3 regions of the Paenibacillus sp. 2TAF8 genome follow, and region 1 is predicted to be linked to each of the others. Evidence: riboswitches for the same ligand, from Rfam matches in the RefSeq annotation. Region 1 holds a riboswitch; each other region holds the start of a gene.
The links. A riboswitch is a leader RNA that binds a small molecule or an ion and turns the genes downstream of it on or off. The one in region 1 is predicted to bind cobalamin.
Positions count from the first base shown of each region.

Region 1 (6,490 bases):
TTTATTGCTTTGTTCCTGCCAGCACTGTATATCGCCATTACGACCTTTCATCAGGATATGCTTCCAACTACACTAATTCTCAGTATTGCTGGTGCCCGCGAAGCCATCCCTTTCCCGGCACTCATTGAAGCGCTCATTATGGAATTATCTTTTGAAGCGCTGCGGGAGGCAGGGGTCAGATTACCCAAAACGGTGGGGCAAGCGGTCAGTATTCTCGGTGCCCTTGTGATTGGTCAAGCTGCGGTACAGGCAGGTATCGTCTCTGCCCCGATGGTTATTATCGTATCGATGACGGGTATTGCATCCTTCACCATTCCGCGCTTTAACTTTGCCATCACCGTAAGGCTGTTGCGGTTTCCAATCATGCTTCTCGCAGGCATGTTAGGGTTATACGGCATTGTCATTGGTCTGGTACTCATCTCCGTACATCTGACACAGATGACATCGTTTGGTGTGCCGTATCTATCCGGGGTGAGTCCATATCACAAAAAGGATACCAAAGATATTTTGGTCCGGGTGCCTTGGTGGAAAATGATCAATCGCCCTTCAACCGTGCACCGGGATCGCAAACGTATGGTCAGAGATATCAATGGTTCGCCGGAAGCGGAGGAAGGATGGTGATTCCATGCGGTTTCTTATAAAATATAGGGCTGTCATTTCGTTGATTCTGTGTACATCTCTGCTTGCAGGTTGCTGGGATCGCGAAGAGATTAATGATGTCGCCTTTGTAATCGGTATTGCTGTTGATAAAGAAGGGGAGGATTACCGGTCTAGTTTGCAGATTGCCCTCCCTGGACAGTCGGGTGCTTCGGGCAGTGAAGGTGGCGGTGGAGGAACGAGCGGAGATAAACCGTGGTTTATCCTCTCTAATACGGCTCGTACACTGCGCGGGACATCGCTTGAAGGTCAGAAGTCACTCTCTCGCCGAATTTATTATGCTCATCGCCGCACCATTCTTATTGGTGAAGATCTGGCACGTGATGGTGTTGCCCCGATGCTTGATCTGTTCACCCGATATCCGCTTAATCGGTTATCGGCATTACCTGTTGTCACCAGAGGCGAAGCACATAAAGTTATAGACACGGATGCACCGATTGAGAAGTTCCCTTCCGAGATGGTGCGGGAATTATGTTTTCTTAACATGAGAAATCCAAGATCACTTAAAACATTTATCGACTCTATTTTAAGTGAGGGGGTCGACCCTTTTCTGCCTATTGCATCTGTTTCGGATAATGTACCGCAGGATTGGAAGGGTTCCATAACCAATATCAAGCTGGATGGACTGGCTATTTTTAAAAAAGACAAGCTCGTAGGTATGATGGACAAGGCTCCAGCCGATGCATTGATTCTTGCCATGGGGGAAGCCAATGAACCTGAAGTCATGGTCAAGGCCCCGCGCGGAGAAGGAGACCTGTTCATCAAATTAAACGAGAACAATTCTTCTCTGCATCCCAAGATTGTGAATGGCAAAGTGAGTGTGACCATTAGATTGTATGCCAAAGGGGTCGTTGTGGATAACGAATCAGATTATGGTGACAAGCGTGAGAAAGAAATTTCGAATTTAAATGAAGCTATTCACCAGAAGATCAAAGAGGATATTGAGGAAGGCGTAAAGCTGGTTCAGCATAAATTCAAAGCGGACATTCTTGGCATCGGTCGATCTATCCATAGACAACTACCCAAGGAGTGGGACAAGATTAAAGATCGCTGGGAAGTTCTGTATCCAGATGTTCAGGTAAGTGTGGAACCGCATGTCATTATTGAGAATGTGGGTATTGTCAATAAACCAATTGGGGTCGTAGAGGAGGATATTGTGCATGATTAAACCGCTGCTGTACACCTATCTGGCAATGGTTGTTGGAGTGCTCATTATGGATTTCAAGCATCTGAAAGAAGCAGCCCCCATTAATCGCTGGTTGTCTTATGGCATCATCGCGCTTGGAACAGGCATCTGGTTTTATGTTACAACGTTGAAAAAAACCTTGTTCGTATCCGTATGGATGAGTCACATTATTCAACGTCTGCTGCCATTGCCTTGAATGACGTGGGATATGGCGGTTTGATATGCAAGAAACAGGTACGGAAGGAGGTGCAGGATGATTCAGAAGGTAACGCACAGGCAAATGGTCTTGATGCTCATGCTACTAAGTATTACGGGGACATTGCTGCAACCTCATGCACAAGCTATTTATTATGCGGAACAGCATGCCTATCTTTGTTACATACCGGTGGTTCTGATTATGTTTACATCGATGTGGATGCTCAGCCGTGTCCAGCGGCGTTTTCCGGACAAGGATCTGTTTGAATCGTTAGTGACACGATTTCCTTTTCTGGGTAGACTAGCCGGGTTCATGTACATTGCGTTTTTCTTCTTTGTATTTGCGAGGGATATTCGGCTAACAGGAGATTATGTAAGTATTACATTGCTGGAAACCACACCAATATCCATTATTGTGCTTACGCTGCTCATTATGGCTATATTTATCGTGCGGGGTGGTTTGGGTTCTCTGATTGGCATGGTCGAGCTGTATGTGGCTCTTTTTCTGTTGAACTCCATCATTGTACCGTTTATGCTGATCCAGCAGATCAATCTGGATAACCTGAAGCCTTATTTCGATGTTGACCTGGCGGGTGTGGGCAGGGGAAGCTGGTATCTCTTTTCATTTTATGGGGAGATGATTGCTCTGCCCTTTGTGATCAGGGGAAGTGACTTTCGAGTAAAATCGATTTTCACTGGCAACATAGTTACGGCACTACTGATGATGCTTATTGTCATCGAAACCATTACATCCATTGGTGTACCCATTGCTTCGAGGCTTGTGTATCCATCGTATGAGCTGGCAAGACAGCTGCAGATTAGTGACTTTCTAGACCGTTTCGATCTGGCGCTTGCCGCAGCAACTCTGCCATGTATCATAACCAAGATTGCATTTGACCTGTATTTTGTGTGCTGGGGATTGAAACGCATGATTCCCAAAGTATCCGGTAAAGTATTGACCGGACCGATTGCACTGCTCGGATTTGTCTGTGCATTCTGGTTTTTCCGTAACGCGGTTCAGCTGAATCGATTCACCCGGGAATGGACCTGGATTGCGATTGTATTTGAGGTGATATTTCCAATCGTTTTCTTTCTCTTCCTCCGTCCGCGCAAAAAGGAGGCTGGGCATGCCCCGAACTCCGAATCGGGAGAGAGGGCATCCAGAGGAAAACAGCAGGAAGGGGAGCAGAAGCAGGAGCAGACATCTGGTGAACCAGATCATTCTGAAGGGAAGTCAGAAAAGAAGTCTGGTGCTTCAGCGGAAAAGCCTATAGAGAAGAAAGGTAAAACATCACATGGTGGCGGCAATTTGCAGCCTTCCTGATGAAAATCATAAAAAATCGTTATAGCTAATTAGGCCAGAAAGCAAGCAGACGTGGTTTCCCTACGTACAAGTAGCCTGTATACTGTAGTCAGATTGATGAACTTTCGGCTTAATAAACGGGGGGAACATGAATGGCTCAACATTTGGCAGGGGTACGTGTGGCATTAACCGGACCTAGAAAGTCCAAAGAGATGTCTGTGTTGGTAGAGAAAATGGGCGGAATTCCGCTTGTGCGTCCTGCACAAGGCACGGTGTTTCTGGATGATCGTAACATTCGAGATGGACTGGTTTCCTGGATTTCTGATCCGCCGGATTGGGCAGTGTTTACGACGGGCATGGGGCTGGATGCTCTGTTCAACATGGCTGAGGAAATGGATATAGCCGGGCAACTTCGGGATGTATTGGCTGAATCATGTATTGCAGCCAGAGGGTACAAAACGGTAAATGCCTTGAAGAAGCTGAAACTGACTCCTTTGGTACGAGATGATGACGGCAGTACAGACGGATTGATTCGGGAATTTGGCTCACATGATCTGGCGGGGAAAAAGGTGATGTTACAGCTGCATGGAGAAACGGCTCCAAAGCTGATGCACTGGTTAGATAAACAAGGTGCTATTGTGAGGCAGGTATTGCCATACCGTCACGTACCGCCGGAAGAGGCAGAGCTGGAGCTGCTGTTGCATGAGATCATTCAGCATAAGCTTGAGGCTGTTGCTTTTACAAGCGGGCCGCAAGTTCGATTCTTGACAGAATATGCTGGATCCCAAGGCAAGCTGGAGCAGATGCTGACAGCCTTCAAGGAAGGTGTAATTCCGGCCTCCGTTGGTAAAGTTACAGCGAATGCTATGCGTGAGGAAGGTATCGAAGCACTGGTTGTACCAGAAGATGAGAAGATGGGAGCTCTCATTGTTGAACTTGGACGTTATTTTGTTGCGAATCCGGTGGGTGTTCGGGAGGAATAATAAAAAGAGTATTCATGGGGCAAAGATGCCCTAAGCGGGACTCTATTTCGTAATGATATGTAAAGGTTCTGATCCGTTTGCGGATCGGAACTTTTTTTCATTTTTATCCAAAATTAATGTATAGGACAATCTGGAGAAGCGTGGACATTATTTCCTGACCGATGGTATGATGAAGTCAATATGAAAGCAGCAAGGTGCTCTTGCATTAAGCAAGAGGTAACAGGGAATCGGGTGAAAGTCCCGAGCGGTCCCGCCACTGTAATGGTGAAGCGCTTTTCAACAAAAGTCACTCGGTATAACGGGGAAGATAGAAAAGATAGCTAATGATCCAAAGCCAGGAGACCTACCTTGCGTGTGTCACCAAACCCTTCGCGGAAAGGAGTGGTGTACGATAAGTTCGGGAAAGGGACAACAATGAGTTTGTCCTGTGAGGCTCTATATGGGCTATTATGGCTGCTTGTAATTCCTTATTGTGGAATATTACAGGCTAGGTTTCCTGAGTGTAAGTACATGCGTATCTCATCCGTGATCAGGATGGGATTTTTTTGTTTTTTATGGACAGGAACGAAGTTGCCGGGTTGAGCAGAAGAAATGATGTGTTACAGGGGAATAAGGTGAAAGAGGCACATCTGTATTGTAATAACTTTGCATTGGCGTTAAGGAGAAGCTTTCTTGAAGTGGACCTTTTAGATAAACAAAGGTTGAGGCGTTAATCGTATGACAAGTGAGGGGGAAAACGGTATGCAAAAGCAAGGCAAGCTGCTGATCATCGGTTTCGGTCCAGGTGCGATGGAGCACATCACCAAACGGGCACTGGATGCTTTGCAGGAAAGCGAGGTCATTATTGGATATAACACCTATGTGGATCTGATCCGGCCTTTGTTGAATGGACAAGCCATTGTGCGTACGGGCATGACAGAGGAAGTCAGCCGGGCACAAGAAGCGGTAAGACAGGCGGAAGCAGGACACATTGTTGCCGTAATCTCCAGTGGAGATGCTGGGGTGTATGGCATGGCAGGGCTTGTGTACGAAGTACTCATCGAGCAAGGCTGGAAGCCGGATACTGGCGTAGCTGTCGAGGTTATTCCTGGTGTGTCGGCTATTCAATCGTGTGCATCCTTGCTTGGTGCGCCAGTTATGCACGATGCCTGTACGATCAGCCTCAGCGATCATCTGACACCCTGGGAAACGATTATTCGCCGGGTTGAAGCTGCGGCTTCGGCTGATTTTGTTATTGCTCTGTATAATCCCCGTAGTGGACGGCGTACACGCCAGATTGTAGAGACGCAGCAGATGTTGCTTCGTTACCGTGATCCGAAGACACCGGTTGGCCTTGTCAAAAGCGCATATCGGGAGCGCCAGGACGTGGTCATGACAACGCTGGAGGAGATGCTGAATCACGATATCGGTATGTTAACTACCGTGATTATCGGCAATTCTTCCACCATGATGTACGAAGGAATCATGGTCACACCCCGCGGATATCAGCGGAAATATACGCTGAACTCCGCGGAACAGCCGCTCAGACCCCATGAGCGGCTGCGCACCGAAGCCGAGCCATGGTCGCTCGGCGCACAAGAAGCCCGCGCTGCCGCCTTCGGCGAGGCAGCGGGCGTTAGCGCGGCCCGCGATGCGCTGGCCGTGCTAACGGCGGAGCCGGCCCTGCGCGGCGCCAGCGCCGGAGCGGGCACGGCTCCGCAAGGGCAGCCGCCCGCAAGCGCATGGGCGGCCACCCCGCCTGCGGCAAGCCCGGCGAGCGCTGCTGGCACCGCCGTGCTTGCCGCAGAGCGGCCCGCGTCCGCGGCGGCGGAGGCCGCACCGCGCGCTGCCGCTGTGGCGCCACGCGCCGGTGCAGCCGAGCTCGCCGCCGAGGCTCRGACGCGTCTCGCGGCAGGCGGTGCGCTCACGGGCGAAGCGGCAAGCCGCTGGCTGGACGCGGCGGCGTCAGGCCCGGCAGCCGCGGGCGCGCTGGGCGCGAGCAGCGGCGCAACGCCGCTTGGCACCGCTGCTGTGCCCGTGCCGGGGCGCAAGGCGCCGCTCTTTGAGATCGGCATATCGCCCGGCGTGGGCAACAAAAAGTTCACCCCCGCTCAGATGGCGCTGCTGGCGCAGTGCGCAAGCGAGGATGGCGAACTCGAGTATACGCCAGAGCACCAGATCATTCTG
Region 1 is NZ_JBFRFN010000012.1:52,594-59,083, reverse strand. Features, by position in the region: gene AB4Z30_RS18335 (spore germination protein) at 1-621, shown strand, start outside; gene AB4Z30_RS18330 (Ger(x)C family spore germination protein) at 626-1,825, shown strand; gene AB4Z30_RS18325 (hypothetical protein) at 1,818-2,039, shown strand; gene AB4Z30_RS18320 (GerAB/ArcD/ProY family transporter) at 2,097-3,362, shown strand; gene AB4Z30_RS18315 (uroporphyrinogen-III synthase) at 3,494-4,324, shown strand; cobalamin riboswitch at 4,500-4,689, shown strand; gene cobJ (precorrin-3B C(17)-methyltransferase) at 5,066-6,490, shown strand, end outside.

Region 2 (6,490 bases), on a different contig from region 1:
GAGTAACACAAGAGCAAATTTCCGTAGGCAATGGCGCGGCTGAAAGTATGGCATTGATTCTGCTGGCACTGGCTCCGCACAAGGTTGGAACGGTGGAGCCAGGTTTCTCGGAATATCGCGCTTTGGCAAGGCAATTCGGTGCGGAGGTCATGCATACTACAGGTCGGGAAGAGTTGAATTGGCAGGCGAGACCCGAAGATATCGAACAATTGATGGAAAAGGTAGATCTGCTTTTTCTCGGACAGCCAAACAATCCAAATGGGGTGCAATATCCGGCGGAGGTGCTTCACAGGTTAGCTCGCAAAGCCGAAGAAACGGATACGGTGCTCGTTATGGATGAGGCCTTTATTGATTTTATTCCAGCGGCCCAGCGTCAGTCTCTTGCTCCGTATTTGCATAAATACCCGCATGTGATCATCATTCGTTCGATGACCAAGTTTTATGCGATTCCAGGGTTGCGGCTCGGGTATGCCTTGGGCAACGCAAGATACATACAGGCAATGACGGAGAAACAGGTGACCTGGAGCGTCAACGGACTGGCACTTATCGCAGGAGAAGCGTGTCTGCGCAGCGGCGAACGTTTCGAACAGGACACGATATCGCAAATTACACGTGAGCGTGTGCGATTGTACACAGCACTAGAGGCTTTTAGATTTAGCGTGACGCCGGGGGAGGCTAATTTTATTCTGGCGCGTGTACCAGAACCTTGGACGGCAGTTTATATGCAGGAGGCATTGGGGCGTCGAGGCATACTCATTCGTAGCTGTGCGATGTATCCGGGGCTAGATGCAGGACATATACGCTTTGCGGTTAAAGGTGCTGAAGCCAACGACAGGTTGCTTGATGTGCTTAGAAGTGGTGTGCTTGAACCAAACGAGGATCAGGAAGCTGATCTGGAATCTGCCGATCAGGAGAGCCAGCAGGATCATAAGCCACTATCCGAAAAAATAAAGGGAGGGAAGCGGTTGTGACACTCCCGTTTTATAATTATTTTACACATGGGAAAGTAGACGAGAACAATTATAGGTCCTATTCCTGGCCGGGTCTGAACATATTTGCTCATGAACGGCATATCAAAGCACAGGTGGCACATCCTGCTCATGCCTTGTCTAGCGCGGTATATGGGGGCGGGATGCTTGAATTGAACCGTGTCTTCAACATCTATGTGGACAAACATTACCGCTGTGATGATCCGCCTCGTGATATCGCGGAGGCTTTACATAAGTGGCAGGAGCAAGCCGATCAATGTGCTGGACTATTGACCGCTGTCAGGTTGGAGCATACCTCTATTCAGGAGTATATGAGTTCGGAATTTGGGCTGTTGTGCTGTTCGACTGCCGGCGTATCCAATGCAGCACGGGCAGGTTCGGAGAGGACTGTTTTTGATGTCCATGGAAAAACACAAAATAGAACTCCATATATTCCTGGAACAATTAATATCATGCTGTGGTTTAATGGACAGATGACCTCAGGGGCAATGGTCAACGCGGTTCAGACAGCGGTAGAGGCCAAAGCCGCAGCGCTTGCTGATGCAGGTGTTGCGGATTCGGAGAACGGGCTTCCTGCCACAGGTACAACAACCGATGCGATTGTGCTCGCTGTACGTCAGACTACGGCAGATGATAGTCAGCCGCTTCACACCTACGCGGGGACAGCAACAGCTTTGGGGGCGGCCATCGGCAGACTGGTATATGACACGGTGACAGAAAGCCTTCAGGCCGGATTGCAATGGAAAGAAAGGAACGGGCACAGTAATGACATTTGAATTGGAGCATCTATGGACATCATCGTTCTGGATTGGCATGTCTGGAGCTTGGATCATCATTCTTGCATACATATTAGACCGATGTATCGGAGACCCACGTTGGATTCCGCATCCCGTTATCGGTATGGGGAAAGGCATCTCGGCACTGGAGCGTGTTATTCGGGCACGAGTACATACAGATCAGGGTCTGAAAAAAGCCGGGATCTGGTTACCGATCTTGATTGCAGGGGGGGCTTTTGCTGTCACATGGGGTCTTCTGATTCTACTGGGTCTGTTCCACCCGATCTTGGCGGCTACAGCCGAAATTATTCTAATCGCCACAACGATTGCTTCCAAAGGTCTGCGTGATGCAGGCATGGAAGTGTACCACCACTTGAAACAGCAGGACTGGCCTGCTGCACGGCGTTCACTCGGTATGATTGTTGGACGAGATACGGCACATCTGGACGAGCCTGAGGTCGTTCGGGGAACGGTGGAGACGGTTGCGGAAAATATTGTGGATGCCATTGTATCGCCACTATTCTATGCGCTCATTGGTGGTGCTCCGCTGGCGATGGCCTACCGTGCGGTTAATACGCTTGATTCCATGGTTGGATATAAAAATGATAAATATCTGCATCTCGGCTGGGCCTCCGCCCGGATGGATGATTGGGCTAACTGGATTCCCGCTCGCGTGACTGCTCTGCTGTTAATTGTAGGCGCATGGGTACTAAAACTGGATGCCAAAGGCGCAATGCGTATGGTTGCCCGGGATGCGAGATTGCATCCCAGTCCCAATAGCGGTTTTCCCGAATCGGCAGTGGCTGGAGCGCTCGGAATTCGACTGGGCGGGCATAATGTGTACCACGGCGTAGCTTCATTTCGAGCTTATATGGGCGAGGCTACACGGCCGATGGAGGCGGAGGATATTGTGCGAACGACCCGGTTGATGTTCTGGTCAGCGGGCGCTTTTGTGGGTCTTTGTTTCTTAGCATCCTTGGGAGTGTGGTTAGCAGGAGGTGTGCTGTTGTGGTAATTAAAGAAGGGCAGGAGCAGGGTGAATCAAACTATAGTGAATCAGAACAGAGTGGATCAGAGCAGTCTGCCTCTAAGCGAAGCATTGTACTGATCCGTCATGGAACAACCCAGTGGAATGTGGAAAAAAAATATCTAGGGCATACCGACATGGGACTGTTGCCTGATGCACAAGAAGAGCTGGTTAGGCTAGGCGAGCAGTGCCGTGATCTCACATGGGATGCGGTGTATTGCAGTGACTTGCTACGCTGTCGACAGACGCTGGCACATATTGCACCGCAGTTGATTGAGCAAGTGAAGTTTGATTCACGCCTGCGCGAGAATAATTTTGGACAATGGGAAGGCTTGAATTATGAGCAATTGAAGGATAATTCCTTGTATCGGAGCTGGATTGATGATCCTCAGAAGGTAACCCCGTCTGAAGGGGAAACGTGGCAGACTTTTGCGGAACGTATGGATTCTTTTCTGCGCGAACATATCTGGTCGGAGAATACGGATGCGCTAATTTTGGATAAGGTGAATCGGGCTGATCTTGAAGTATTACAAAGTTCACAGCGTATTTCACATAGAAATTCACATGAGCATTCACACAGGACACTTATCGTGACCCATGGTGGAGTCATACGTTATATGTTATCCAGGCTCATCCCAGGTTTAGGGTTCTGGGATACACATGTAATCCCCGGACAAGCCATTCAGGTTCATATGGAAAAACAGGGAGAAGACTGGCGTGGCAGACGAGTGGATTTTCCGTTCTTCGGGTTGTAAGGTGGTGCAATATACCCTATAATCACAACAGAAGTGTGACTCGGACGGACATATTTGGTGTGATAGGCTGAGAGGCCTGAACTGACGTGATTCGTGCGAAGAGCACTGCGATTCTGTTTGATCTCAATTAACCATCTTTAACGACCAAGGGTCCCGCGTGCAAAGCCAATGTCCATGATGAACAAGGACAAGTTATGGTATGCACAAGGGTAAAATGGGGAAGCTGGTGCAAATCCGGCACGGTCCCGCCACTGTGAAACAGGAGTCATCCTGTAAGTCAGATTACCAGCCCTGGACGTACAAGCCGGTGTTCCTTCGAGGAAAGGACAACGTTTCGGGCTATTTCTGCGCGCATGAACAGCTGCCTTGCTGCACATGTACAGATGGCCGTATGCGAGACGTGATCCCTAATCCTTGTTTAAGGATAAGGGATTTTTCTTATTGTACACGATGTAGTGGAGTCATTTTATACACGTATAACGGAGAGTGCAGAACCAATTTGGAGAAACGAAGTGCTCGCCTTTATCACCGGATTTTTCCCTTTGAATAAGGGAATCAAAAAAATCTGGGGGTAACAGCGATCGGAAAATGGTACTGCAATCGGAGTGGCCTCGTGTATACAACAAAAGCAACAACAATAGTACAGATAGAGAAGGGGAGTTTAAATCAATGATTAAGAACTGGAAAGCACTCACATCACTGTTGAGCGCAGCAATGCTGGCACTGGCGCTGGCTGGATGCGGTAATACTGCAACAAAAGAAGGCGCGGGTAGCTCACAGCAACCTGCACAGGAGCAATCTCAGGAACAAAAGCAAGCGGATCTGAAAACTCAATATCCACTGACCGTTACAGATGCAACGGGTGAGTCTTTCACTTTTGAAAAAGCACCAACCAAAATCGTCTCGGTATCTCCAGCTGAAACGGAGTCGCTGTTTGCACTCGGACTGGATAATGAGATTATTGGCGTATCCGACTATGACGATTATCCGGAAGCGGCAAAGACAAAAGCAAAAATGGGCGGTATTAACAAGCCGAATGAAGAATCCGTTATTGCAGCAGATGCGGATATCGTATTCGGAGGTATTTCATTGAGCGAGGATGCAGTGAAAAAGCTGCGTGATCTGGGCATTACCATTTTCAAAACCGATCCTAAATCCATTGACGATGTGATGAACAATATCGAAACATTTGGTAAAATTACCGATCATCAGGAGCAGGCACAGAAGCTCATCACACAGATGAAGCAGGATGTAACAGATGTAACCGAAGCGGTAAAAGCCGTAAAACCGGAAGATAAGAAAAAAGTATACATCGAGTTCTCCCCAGGCTGGACGGTAGGTAAAGGTGAGTTCATGGACGAACTGATCAACGTAGCCGGAGGTACCAATGTTGCTGCCGACAAAGAGGGCTGGTATCAGATTAACGAAGAAAATGTTATTGCCTCCAACCCGGATGTCATTCTGTATACAAATGATGTTGTTGACGAAAATTCCAAAACTCTGGATCAGATTATCAAAGCGCGTAGCGGCTGGGATCAAATTACGGCGATGAAAAACAATGCTTTGATTGGACTGGATGCCAATTTGCTCAGCCGTCCGGGGCCACGTATAACTCAAGGATTGAAAGAAGTAGCCAAAGCGATCTATCCCGACCTGTTCAAATGAGCAGAAAGCTGATCCTGTTCGGAACGATGGGCATGGCGCTGCTGGTGCTTACCGTGCTCATCTGCACGGGCATCGGTTCAGTGGCGTTGCCCATCCGGGACATCGCTGGTATTCTCGTTCATAAATTGCCATGGGTGGGTGACTGGATTACACCTGATTGGAGCAGGGCTGCCGAACAAATTATATGGAAGGTGCGTTTCCCGCGTGTCTTGCTGGCTGTGCTCGTCGGCGCTTCGCTAGCTATTGCAGGTGCAGGTTTTCAAGGTGTGTTGCGTAATCCGCTTGCTGATCCATTCACACTGGGGGTATCCTCAGGTGCTTCGGTGGGGGCGGCGTTTCTAATATTCTTTGGTTTACAGTACGCTATAATTGGTATTTGGACACTGCCGCTAGTTGCTTTTTTGACCGGTGTAGTAACGTTATGGTTTGTGCTGTCACTGGCTCGTGAAGGTCGGAAAATACCAACACACAGCCTCATTCTGGCAGGTGTGGTCATGCAAAGTTTTCTGGGCGCAGTCGTTTCCTTCCTGTCGACTATGTCGAAGCAGACAATTAATGAAATTATATACTGGACGATGGGAAGTCTGGCACTGCGTGGGTGGTCGTATACGACCATCCTTTTCCCGTATTTTCTGCTTGGACTGATTTTTCTATGGAGCCGGGCACGTTCTCTGAATGTCTTGGCACTGGGTGAACGTCAGGCAGCACATATTGGTGTTGGTGTGGACAGGCTCAAGTTATCTGTACTGGCTGTAGGTACATTACTAACAGCAGGAGCTGTTTCGGTCTCGGGAGTCATCGGATTTGTTGGCTTGGTTATTCCGCATATTTTGCGATTGCTGGTGGGGCCGGACTATCGATTGCTGGTACCTTTATCTGCGATTGGCGGTGCGATTTTTATGGTATGGGCAGACACCATAGCTCGTTCTTTGTTGGCACCGACCGAGATACCGCTAGGCGTCGTGACTGCTTTTGTCGGTGCGCCATTCTTCGCTTACCTGTTGCATCGGAATAAAAAGCTGAGGAAAGGGATGATGCCGTGATTGCCGAAAAAGATGATACTGCCGCTGCTATGTTGGTAACTGTTGCACAGGCGGGCAAAACCTATGGTGATCATCATGCCCTGTATCCTACAGATTGGCAGATCACAGAAGGAGATTGGTGGGGTGTCGTTGGCCCCAATGGAAGCGGCAAGTCCACACTACTCCAGCTTATAGCAGGAACGGAATCGTTAAGTGGAGGCCAGATCAGCATGGCTGGTCGTGATATCGGATCTTA
Region 2 is NZ_JBFRFN010000006.1:440,926-447,415, forward strand. Features, by position in the region: gene cobD (threonine-phosphate decarboxylase CobD) at 1-971, shown strand, start outside; gene AB4Z30_RS12130 (adenosylcobinamide amidohydrolase) at 968-1,765, shown strand; gene cbiB (adenosylcobinamide-phosphate synthase CbiB) at 1,803-2,780, shown strand; gene AB4Z30_RS12140 (histidine phosphatase family protein) at 2,774-3,547, shown strand; cobalamin riboswitch at 3,726-3,855, shown strand; gene AB4Z30_RS12145 (ABC transporter substrate-binding protein) at 4,217-5,212, shown strand; gene AB4Z30_RS12150 (FecCD family ABC transporter permease) at 5,209-6,255, shown strand; gene AB4Z30_RS12155 (ABC transporter ATP-binding protein) at 6,285-6,490, shown strand, end outside.
Region 2: linked by a shared signal. The riboswitch ahead of AB4Z30_RS12145 (ABC transporter substrate-binding protein) and the one ahead of cobJ (precorrin-3B C(17)-methyltransferase) in region 1 are both predicted to bind cobalamin.

Region 3 (6,490 bases), on a different contig from region 1:
AGATATCTTCTGCCCTCATTCAACATCGCTCCCCACTCCGGATCAGGCGGCTGTGCGCCGAGTCCAAGAAAGGACAAGCCCGAGATGGACAGCATCATGCCGCCCACGTCCATCATTGCCATGACAATCAAAGGGGGTAACATATTGGGCAGAATCGTTCTGCTAATGATTTGAATTTTACGCGCACCGCTGAACGCAGCGGCAGTGACGAACTCTTTTTGCTGAAGAGAAATGACCAGGCTTCGGGCCATCCGTGCATACTTTGCCCACCAGACCACTGAAAGTGCAACCACCGTGTTAAAAAGTCCCGGCCCTAACATCCCTACTACGGCGATTGCAAAAATCAAACCCGGAAATGCCATCAACGTATCACACAGCCTCATCAGCACCGTATCCACCAATCCCCGCAGAAAACCTGCAACAACACCAACCGCTACGCCTAAGCTGAAAACAATCCCGATCATCATAAATGTGAGCAACAGAGATGTGCGTGCTCCATATAAAAGTCGAGACAGAACACACCGCCCAAGCTGATCCGTTCCGAGTGGATATTCGGGGCTGGATGGTTGCAACACTTTGGCAAAATTCGTGGCAAGTGGATCGTGAGGTGCCAGAAGCGGTGCAATCAGAGCCAGAACGATCCAGCCCGTGGTCAGTGTTAACAAGAAAAGAAATAGACGGCGTTGTGTCAGATATGATCGAATCTTCATCATCATCTAGACATCCACATCCAGTTGAATGCGTGGATCACGCAGATGTGTCCAGAGATCCACGATCAGATTAAGTGTGACATAAATGACCGCCATCCAGATCACATAACCCTGTATCAGGGGGTAATCCCGGGTGAAAATGGCATCCACCGCCATCTGGCCTACTCCTGGCCATACGAATAAACTCTCCACAATCGCTGCCCCGCCAAGTAACGCTCCTGTTGTCATGCCTAGAAGGGTCACAATCGGCAACAGTGAATTCGGCAAAATATGCCGCCAAATAATTATCGATTCCTTCACACCTCTCGCTCTTGCGCCCACTACGTAATTCTGGCTTGTCTCCTCCAGCATGACTGCACGAATCTGCCGGCTATATTGGGCGATCAGCGGAATAGCCAGTGTGACAGCTGGCAAGACCAGGCTATACCATCCGGAATTGCCCATCACGGGCAGTAGTTTCAGCTGCACACCAAACACCAGCATCAGCAGCATGCCCAGCCAGAAGCTTGGCATCGATAAACCAGCAAACGAAAACAGGCGAATAATATAATCCAGCCATTGGTTCTGGCGTATAGCCGAAAGAACTCCCAGCGGAAAAGAAATCAGAATCACCAAAAGCATGGCACTCCCGGTTAACTTGAGCGTTGCCGGAAGACGTGCCATTAACACATCCAGCACCGGACGATCGTATTTATAAGACGTACCAAAGTCTCCCGTGAATACCTGTCCCAGCCACGTCCCATACCGAACCAGAAAAGGTTTGTCTAATCCAAGCTCTAACCTCACCTGCCTAACCAATTCATCCGAAGGTGTGACTCCAGTCGACATCAGCATTAGCCTGGCAGGATCTCCGGGAGACAGATATGTTAATAGAAATGTCAGAAATGTGATGCCAAACAGAACAGCGACCAGTTGTAATAATCGTTTAGCGATATATCTGCCCAATAATAAAAACGTCCTTCCCGGTTCATGCGCATGTACGCCATCAGCCTCATTCGGTTCAATCCAAAAAGGCGTCCTTCTCCGTTTTACTGGATGAGGACGCCTTAAATAAACAGATTTTCAGAAAAAATCATGCTCTTTAAACACCTTCCTATCTCCCGTAGGGTACTGCTGTGTTTGTCCAACCTGGCAGGTCTCCTGGCTTCAGCATCATTGTCATAGCAGCTCCTTCCCGATCTTCTTAAGACCAGTGGATATGCTGCCTGACTCCTCTGTTACAGTGGCGGGACCGCGCCGGCATCACACCGGACTTCCCTTTTAAGCTTCTACCCCAGCGGGTAGAGCACCAAGTTCCACGTATTCAATTCACTAAAAGTGGGTATCTGTTACACTTCTGTATCAGTATAGCGGCATAAGGAATAATGTTCAAAACTTTTCTTTCAAAATTTAAAATCATGAATGCGGCTAATCTCGCACTCGCGAACCCTTGGGTGAAACCCCTGTCACACGTTTGAACATTTTGGAAAAGAGTAGCGGATCGGTGTATCCAACGGAGTGGGCTACTTCACTCACAGACAACATCGGATTACGAAGCAGCTCCGCTGCACGATTCATGCGATACTCCAGAAAAAAGGCTTGCAGCGACTTGCCATATCGCTCTTTGAATAACCCCGATAAATATGTTCGATCCAGCCCGACAGCCTGTGCGATATCCATAATAGAAGTACGCTGGCTATACCGATTCTCCATAAACTGCACAGCCTGCCGAATATAAGTTTCTTTTGTTGAAAGGAGTGGGTTTTCTTCTTCTTTATTCGGTGAGGATGCAATTAATGCCGCTATAAGTCGGTATAACAAGCTTTGATGCAGGACATCCCCCCCTGCAACAGAGCTCGTTCCAGCCTGAAGCATCTCGTCATACAGTGCTGCCAGCACATTCTTATCATGAGCAGTAAACACCGGGTGCTCCTCACTTAACTGCGCACGCTGCATGAAGGCCTTCGCCTGCACACCTCTGAAGCCAAACCACGAATACGTCCAAGGCTCCTGTGTATCCGCCTCATAATGGATGACCGTGTCGGGTAAAATGAGAAATCCTTGCCCCTGAGTCAGAGGATATTCCCGATCCCCCATATATACCGTACCATGGCCCTCATGAACGTAATGCACGATATAAGAGTCACGCACCCCCGGCCCCCAATAATGGGCAGGGTCACATGCCTCCCATCCATAGAATAACAAGACCAGCTCCATCTGCGTCCAGCCCGCAGAAACTACATTCATTTCAACCTTCCGGCTCATGTTCCTCCTCCTTACGACCAACGATGATCCAGCCATCTTCAAACTAATATCATATATCTTTCCGTTTCCGTTACATTAAATTATAACAGGTATATAACGCTATTTGTCATTGAAAACGGAAACAGAAATGGGATTATGCCATGTTTGAAAGGGGTTGAGCCATAGTGATATGAGCCTGTTCGGCCTATAGTTGGGGTACAACATTTTTTTCGGGAAGGATGAACTTGAGATGAACAAAATTACGTTTCTCGGTGCAGGCAGCACCGTTTTTGTAAAAAATGTATTGGGTGATGTGATGATGACGGAGGCCTTGCAGGACTTTGAACTGGCCTTGTTTGATATTGATGCTGAACGTCTAAGTGATTCGGAGCGTTTGTTAAAAAGTCTGGCTCAATCACTGGGAAGCCGCTGTTCCGTAAAAACATACCATGATCGTAAGGAAGCGCTGCGCGGAGCTAAATATGTAATCAATGCTATCCAGGTGGGCGGATATGATCCGTGTACGATTACCGATTTTGAAATTCCGAAGAAATACGGCCTGCGTCAGACAATTGCCGATACGCTCGGTATTGGCGGAATCTTTCGTAACCTGCGTACCATTCCGGTGATGCTGGACTTCGCCAAGGATATGCAAGAGGTATGCCCGGATGCCTGGTTTCTGAACTACACGAACCCGATGGCTGTACTCACCAACGTCATGAATGTGCATGGCGGAATTAAAACGATTGGTCTGTGTCATAGCGTACAGGTCTGCGTGCCTCATCTGTTCGATGCACTGGGGATTGACCAGACTGGTGTCGTTGCGAAAATCGCCGGTATTAACCACATGGCATGGCTCTTGGAAGTAACAAAAGATGGCGTCGATCTGTATCCAGAGATCAAACGTCTTGCGAGACAGAAACAGCAAGAGACTCATGATGATATGGTACGTTATGAACTCATGCATCGCTTCGGTTATTATGTCACAGAGTCCTCCGAGCATAGTGCAGAATATCATCCGTATTTTATCAAACGCAACTACCCGGAATTGATCGATCGTTACAACATTCCACTCGATGAATATCCACGCCGCTGTGTGAATCAGATTGCTGAATGGAAGGAAATGCGAGAGAAGCTGTTCGCGAGTGAAAATATTCAGCATACCCGTAGCCATGAATATGCTTCGCACATTATGGAAGCGATGGAGACAGATCGTCCGTATAAAATTGGCGGCAATGTCATGAACAACGGGTTCATTACCAACTTGCCACGCGAAGCTTGTGTCGAGGTCCCTTGTCTGGTCGATGGCTCCGGAATCAGCCCGACGTATATTGGTGACCTGCCGCCACAACTGGCAGCGCTGAACCGTACTAATATCAACACTCAATTGCTCACCATTGAAGCCGCTATGACGGGCAAAAAAGAGCATATCTATCACGCAGCGATGCTCGATCCGCATACGGCTGCTGAACTGTCCATGGATGACATCGTGGCGATGTGCGATGACTTGATTGAAGCCCACGGCGATTGGCTACCAAAATTCTCATAATATAAACATCAAGACATACAAACCAAGATATGTAACCAGAATGCATAACTAAGATATACAAAAAGAGCACCGTGCCTTTCGAAATCGAAGGGGACGGTGCTTCTTTTTCACTTTTATCACTTATTTTCAGATTATTCCGCAGGCAGTAGAAAACGATATCCAATCCCCGGTTCCGTCTGAATATAGGATGGCCGGGTGGGATCTTCCTTCAATTTTTTACGCAAATGACCCACATACACCCGCAAATAGTGGCTGTCCGACTCATGATGATGCGCCCCCCATACTTGCTGCAAAAGCTGGCGCTGGGTAATGATTTTGCCTGCATTGGAGGCAAGCACCTTCAGCATCTCATATTCGGTTGGCGTTAACTTGACCTGCTCTCCGTCCAGCTCAACCTGTCTTAAAGCCAAATCAATCACTAAGGAACCAAATCGTAAAATGGGTTCATCTGTTGTTTTGGCCACATGCCGCAGCGCCACCCGAATCCGGGCAACCAGTTCACCCATGCCAAATGGCTTGGTTACATAATCGTCTGCGCCTCCATCCAATGCAGCAATTTTGTCTACTTCCTGATCCTTCGCCGTCAGCACAATAATTGGCACCTGCGACCATTCCCTTATCCGGTGAAGCACATCCATGCCAGACATGCCTGGCAAACCGAGATCGAGAACGATCAAATCGGGATGCACCATACTTGCCTGAATAATTCCCTCTTCTCCATCAGCACACTCATAATGATCATATTGGTGGGCCTGAAGAGTCACTTTAAGCAGTTTACGAATCTGCGGTTCATCATCAATGACCAGAATACGTGCTCCTAATCCAGCATTCATCTAATCTCCACCCTCTCCTAGTGCTGTATAGGAAAATGGCCTTTCATCCTCTCCCACAGGCAACTCTATTCGTATTCTTGTTCCTCCATCTGGATTCCCCTCAGCTTGGATTGTACCTCCGTGAACTTCCACAATGCCTTTGCAGATGGCAAGCCCCAATCCAGTTCCCGTAATATGCTGCGTGGAGGGTGAGCGATAAAATTTATCAAACACGCGAGTACGCTCCGGTTCTTCAATCCCAACACCCTTATCATCTACGATGAAGGTCACACAGCTCTGACTCGCATCGTTCTCAACCCGTATGACCACCATGCTCTCGTTAGATGAATACTTGATTGCATTGCTGACGATGTTCACGAGCACCTGCTCGAGCAACACCTCATCTCCGTCAAAAAAGACGGGGTCTTCCGGCAGTTGCACCGTAACTTCACGGTGAGGGCTGAATTCTCTGACTTTTGCCAAAACAACGCTAATCATATCCCCTACGTCACACCATTTGCGATTTAGTTGCAGCATACCGCTCTCCAGCCGCACCATACCAAGCAAGTTGGTCACAAGACGGTTCATGCGCAGTGCTCCGTCACGGATGTTGCCTGTCAATTCTCTGCGGTCCTCGGGTGTAAAAAGAGTATCGTTCTCCATCAGCCCTGTAGCTGAACCGATAATGGCGGTTAACGGCGTGCGCAGCTCATGCGATACCGAATCCAGTAGCGCAGTTCGGATGCGCTCTGATTCAGCGGTAACTTGAGCGAGGCGCGCTTCCTCAGCCAGCTTTACCCGGGCGATCGCACCTGCCGCAAGACTGCCACAGGCTTCCAGTAGCTGGCGCTGTTCCTGCTGCTTCTCCGGCTCATTAGTTGTCATGTGTACGGCAAGTACACCGTGAATGTGATTCTCCGTTCGCAGCGGAACATACAGTCCCGTCGACTCACCAAGCTTTGGTGTACCTTTGCCTGCGATCTGTCCCTGTTTATAGACCCAATCGGCGATAGCCAGCTCCGAAGAACGGCTCCCCCAGGCACTCTTATCTGTCCCGAACTCAGACACAGATTTCTGTTTTACCCCAAGCTTCAGTTCACCCTGCTGATCCGGCAGATATATGGCAGCTGGACTTCCGAGCATAAGGGATATTTGGCTCGTCATGTTATCCAATAAGTTATCCAGATCGGTAATGG
Region 3 is NZ_JBFRFN010000013.1:152,307-158,796, reverse strand. Features, by position in the region: gene nikC (nickel transporter permease) at 1-716, opposite strand, end outside; gene nikB (nickel ABC transporter permease) at 717-1,655, opposite strand; cobalamin riboswitch at 1,824-2,018, opposite strand; gene AB4Z30_RS19655 (AraC family transcriptional regulator) at 2,118-2,954, opposite strand; gene AB4Z30_RS19650 (alpha-glucosidase/alpha-galactosidase) at 3,184-4,482, shown strand; gene AB4Z30_RS19645 (response regulator) at 4,614-5,315, opposite strand; gene AB4Z30_RS19640 (DUF4118 domain-containing protein) at 5,316-6,490, opposite strand, start outside.
Region 3: linked by a shared signal. The riboswitch ahead of nikB (nickel ABC transporter permease) and the one ahead of cobJ (precorrin-3B C(17)-methyltransferase) in region 1 are both predicted to bind cobalamin.